One region of the Rhizobium etli CFN 42 genome, then DNA from elsewhere that is predicted to be linked to it. Evidence: riboswitches for the same ligand, from Rfam matches in the RefSeq annotation. Region 1 holds a riboswitch; the other holds the start of a gene.
The links. A riboswitch is a leader RNA that binds a small molecule or an ion and turns the genes downstream of it on or off. The one in region 1 is predicted to bind FMN.
Positions count from the first base shown of each region.

Region 1 (2,387 bases):
GCCCCAGCGGGTCAGGTGCCAGCCGCGACCACAGGCGTAGTCGACCTTTGTGACAGTGCTCTCAACCTTGATTGCCCCGATCGGCATCGCCTGAGCCGTACCGATCGAGAGGCTGCCAGCGAGCAAGGCAGCCGCGATAGAAAGTGCCTTCATCGAAAACTCCATTTCATCCAGCCGCAATCACCTTAGGACCGCCAAATTGAACTGGAGATGAATTGCACGTTCATGTTTGCGGGCGAAAAAGCAGCACTTTTCGACCGCCGGCGGACCGTTCTTCCCGCAGCGTCAAGCGCTTGAGGAGCGTCCCGCCGCCTGCCGAAAGCCGTTCATCGCCTGCCGTAAAATGGATCTGGACCGGGGTCTCGCCCGGCGGCGACCTCGGTGAGCCGTCCGAGGTAATGCGCCCAGCCTTCCTCATGGCCGGCGCACTGCTCCGCACTTGGGAGGCCGCTATGGGTGAGCCGCAAAAGCGTCCCGCCTCCCTGCTCGATCAGGTCGATCTCGACCAGACTCGATCCCGGCGGCACCACCTCGCTCCCATCCCAGCCGAAGCTGTAGGCAAGCCGATGCACCGGCACCACCTCGCGAAACGAGCCGCGCGCAAAGCGGGCGCCGGTGACGTTGACGAGATAGAGCCCGCCGGGCTCCGGCTCGACCTCGGCCTCCGTCCCCATCCAGCGCAGGATCTTCTCCGGATCGGTCATCAGCGCAAACACCGCCGCCGGCGGCGCCGCAAGATGCGCCTCGCGGCGCACGACGAAAGACTCTGGCATCGCTTTCTCCATGGTTGCCGCCCCGTCTCGGAACGGCGTATCATGCTATCGTATCAGGCTATATTGACGTGGGTGCCCGCAATGGCAGCATGTAGGCTTGAAGATGCGTCCAGCAAGGGGCGGGCGGCTACCTCCAACCTCGCTCATCCCGAAGCGCGCGGGCCGAAGCCTCCAAGGACTCTCTCCAGCGCTGCATCCTGCATTCACTGGGATTGATGCTCCCACCTCGCTCTCTTCGGAGCCTGCTAGGGCACATCTCTCCTCCTCATTCCTGTGCCTGTCACAGGAATCCAGCCACGGCGCGTCCGCGCCGTGAGTGACTCTCCCGCGCCCGGAGACTTGGGTGCGCTGGATCCCTGTGACAAGCACAGGGATGAGGGAGTTTGAAGCAACGCGCAGCATTCGCAACCTCCCTGTGGTAAGCGCCTCTTGAGTGTCGGTAACACCTCGCCGCAGCTGCCCGCACCACGACCAATCCATTCCCCTATTGCCAGCCCGCCGCCTTGCCCCTATTGTCCGCGCCGTTCTCAGGGCGGGGTGAAAGTCCCTACCGGCGGTATGCAGTTTCGATTGCGAGCCCGCGAGCGCCTTCCTCGGAAGGGTCAGCAGATCAGGTGAGATGCCTGAGCCGACGGTCATAGTCCGGATGAAAGAGAACGTGCGCTGCTGCTGCCCTCCGGGCTGGCTTCGGATGCTCGTGATCGCCTTGGGTGATGTGTCTGTACGCCAAAGGAGATTACCATGACACCCACCCGTTATGCCTTCGTCAAAGCCGGCTGGCACGCCGATATCGTCGACCGTGCGCTTGAAGGCTTCCAACAGCTTGTTCCCGCCGAGCAGATCGACGTGTTCGATGTTCCGGGCGCTTTCGAAATGCCGCTCCTGTCGCGCGATCTTGCCGCCACCGGCCGTTATGCCGCTGTGATCGCCGCTGCCTTCGTCGTCGATGGCGGGATCTATCGCCACGAATTTGTCGCCCAGGCAGTGGTCGACGGCCTGATGCGCGCCGGCATGGATACCGGCGTGCCGGTGCTGTCGGTCTCGCTGACGCCGCATCACTATCAGGAAACCGAGCATCACACGCAGATCTACCGCGCCCATTTCGTCGAAAAGGGCCGCGAGGCTGCGCGCGCCGCTCTGATGATCGGGAAAACGCGCGCCGCCCTTGCGGCCTAGAAGCTAGCGCAACAGACGGCGGGATGGGCCCGCCGTCTTCTCCACATCGACAGAAGAATTGATTCGACGCCCCACCCGCGCTGTGGTCCACTCGACCGCGACATGTATCGCCATTCTTAATGCATCCAAACCTCAAGGGAGCTGAAGATGAGCAATGCAATGCGCAGTGAACCCACCACCGAATCCATGAAAACACGACCGGTCGACACCAAGCTCGAAGTGGTCGTCATTCCCGTTTCCGACGTCGACCGCGCCAAACGTTTTTACGAGAGCCTTGGCTGGAGGCTCGACGCCGATTTCGCCAATGATGCCGATTTCCGCGTGATCCAGTTCACCCCACCGGGCTCCGGTTGCGCGATCATCTTCGGCAAGAATGTCACCGCCGCCGCCCCCGGCTCCGCCCAGGGCCTCTATCTCATCGTCTCCGACATCGAGGCC
Region 1 covers NC_007761.1:2,798,475-2,800,861, forward strand. Annotated here, with positions in the region: gene RHE_RS13745 (GCG_CRPN prefix-to-repeats domain-containing protein) at 1-153, opposite strand, end outside; gene RHE_RS13750 (SRPBCC family protein) at 327-773, opposite strand; FMN riboswitch at 1,293-1,435, shown strand; gene RHE_RS13755 (6,7-dimethyl-8-ribityllumazine synthase) at 1,515-1,949, shown strand; gene RHE_RS13760 (VOC family protein) at 2,097-2,387, shown strand, end outside.

Region 2 (2,387 bases), 1.1 Mb from region 1:
GCTTTCGGAGGTATTGACGGCAACCAGCGCCTTACCGGCGCTCGAGGTGACCGATGTTGGCTCGCCATCCATCATCAGCGCGCCGCCGGATTTTGGGGCCTTGGCGTCGGTGATGTCGATGAAGCCGATCGCACCGAGCGGGCTGTCGCTATAGATCAGGGTGTTGCCGTCGTCGGTCGCGGTGATGATTTCTGCGGATGTCTGCGACAGCTTGTCCTTGTCACCAGGCAGGTTCTCAGCGACCGGGAAAGAGGCGATGCGGTTGAAAACCGGCTCGGCCGCAGCCGGGACGGCGACGGATGCGAGAAGCACGGCAGCGAGTGCTGCCTTGCGGGATGAAATTGTCATGAAACCCCCAATGTCGAACGATCGAACAGAGGGGTTTTGCGGGACTGCCATGACAGAGACATGACAGCCCGCAAGATTATCAGAGGGTCGGCGTCAGGCCGCCTGTTTTTCCCGACGCATCTCATTCCTCATGAGGAAGAGCGACGCGGAAAGAATGAGTGCAGCGCCGAACCACAGATAGCCGGCAGGCGCATAACCAAAGAACAGCCAGCCGGCGAGCACGTTGAGCGGTAGCTTCAGATCATCGAACGGCTGGACATAGGCGGCGTCGGCGCTGGCATAGGCTAGGGTTCAGCAGATATTGCGCCACGACCGTCAGGAGGCCTGCCAGAAAGAAGAGCGCGAGGGCCGCGCCTGTCGGCACGGCGAAGCCCGCCACAAGCGCCAGACCGCCGTTGATCGGCGTCAGCAGCACCAACAGCCAGACGGTGATGGTCTCTGGCCTCTCGATACCGGTCAGGCTCTTGGTGACAAGCGAGGAGGAACCCCAGAGCAGCGCCGAGAGCACTGGCAGAAGCGCCGCCCAGGTGAAGCTGTCCGACCATGGCTGGAGGATGATCATCGCGCCGGCAAAGCCGACACCCGTCGCTGCCCAGCGGGCCGGGCCGACGCGCTCACCGAGGAACAGGCGGGCGCCGAGAATGATGAAGAAGGGTGAGGTCATGACCAGCGCGATCGCTTGCCAGATCGGCACTGAGGCAAGACCGGAAACCCAGGCCTCGACACCAAGCGCGGCAAAGACGACGCGCACGACGTGCCGCCAGGGATAGTCCGTACGCATAGCCGCAAGGCCTGATTTGCGCAGAAAGGGCAAGGAGAAGAGGAGGGCGAAGGCATATTGCCAGAAGGCTGCTGAGGCTGGCGGAAAGGCGAGCTTCATGGTCAGCCATTGGGTGACGATGTTGAGCAGCGAGAAGGCGACACCTCCAAGCACCATGAAAACGGCGCCGGCAATGGCGCGAGATTGCGAGACTGCAAGGGAATTCTGATTCATGTCTTCCATCCAGAACAGGGACCAACATAAATCAGGACGCATGAGGCGACGGCGCGCAGACGCCGGCAGTCCCCTGCCCGCTCGCGGCCATGCTCATTCTCTTTCATCCGGACTATACCGTCGGCTCCGGAATCGCACCGGATCTGCTGACCCCTCTCCGGGCGAAGCTTGAGAAGGCGCTCGCGGGCTCGGGCCGCAGCCCTTACCGCCGGTGGGGACTTTCACCCCGCCCTGAGAACAGCATCGTTCGTAAAACAATGCGCAGCATGCAGCAAGGGCAAAACAAAAAGGGGTCCGGCAGTGCCGAACCCCTCGAAATCCTGCTCAGCCGTTCTCGTTTACGGCCGGCGGACGATCAAATCAGCCGTTGACGGCGTCCTTCAGGCCCTTGCCGGGCGTGAACTTCGGCACGTTGCGAGCCGGGATATCGACTTCAGCGCCGGTCGACGGGTTACGGCCCTTCGTTGCAGCGCGATGAGAAACGGTGAAGCTGCCGAAACCAGCGAGGCGGATGTCGCCCTTGTTCTTGAGTTCGGCCTGGACAACGTCGAAAACCGCGTCAACAGCGGAAGCCGCGTCAGACTTCGTCAGTCCTGCCTTTTCGGCCACTGCGGACACGAGTTCATTCTTGTTCATGTTTCCACCCCTTTCTAAATGGTATGAAACGACTCAAATCTAAGCTAGGCGCAGAATAGGTTTCATCAGGCCCGCCGGGAACCCAAAAGCCCTGCAAATCAAGGAAAAGCAAGCGTCTCCATGACGTTTTCACAAAAAAGGCTGGCGTTTCCGCCAGCCTTTTCGCGTCTTTTGCGCCAAATGGGCATAAATGTGGCAAATGCCACTCAATGCGCTATGGCCGCGCCCGTGTCATCAAGGCCTTCGACCGAGGTAATGACGGGCGTTTCCACCGTGCCATCCCACTCGATCGGCTCCGGCCGGCGGATCAGAGCGTGCTTGATCACCTCGCCCATACGGGAGACCGGGATGATCTCCATGCTGTTCTTCACGTTGTCCGGAATCTCCGCCAGATCCTTGGCGTTCTCCT
Region 2 covers NC_007761.1:1,673,885-1,676,271, reverse strand. Annotated here, with positions in the region: gene RHE_RS08145 (esterase-like activity of phytase family protein) at 1-348, opposite strand, end outside; partial or broken gene RHE_RS08140 (DMT family transporter) at 442-1,351, opposite strand; FMN riboswitch at 1,434-1,585, opposite strand; gene hupB (DNA-binding protein HupB) at 1,703-1,978, opposite strand; gene lon (endopeptidase La) at 2,185-2,387, opposite strand, start outside.
Region 2: linked by a shared signal. The riboswitch ahead of RHE_RS08140 (DMT family transporter) and the one ahead of RHE_RS13755 (6,7-dimethyl-8-ribityllumazine synthase) in region 1 are both predicted to bind FMN.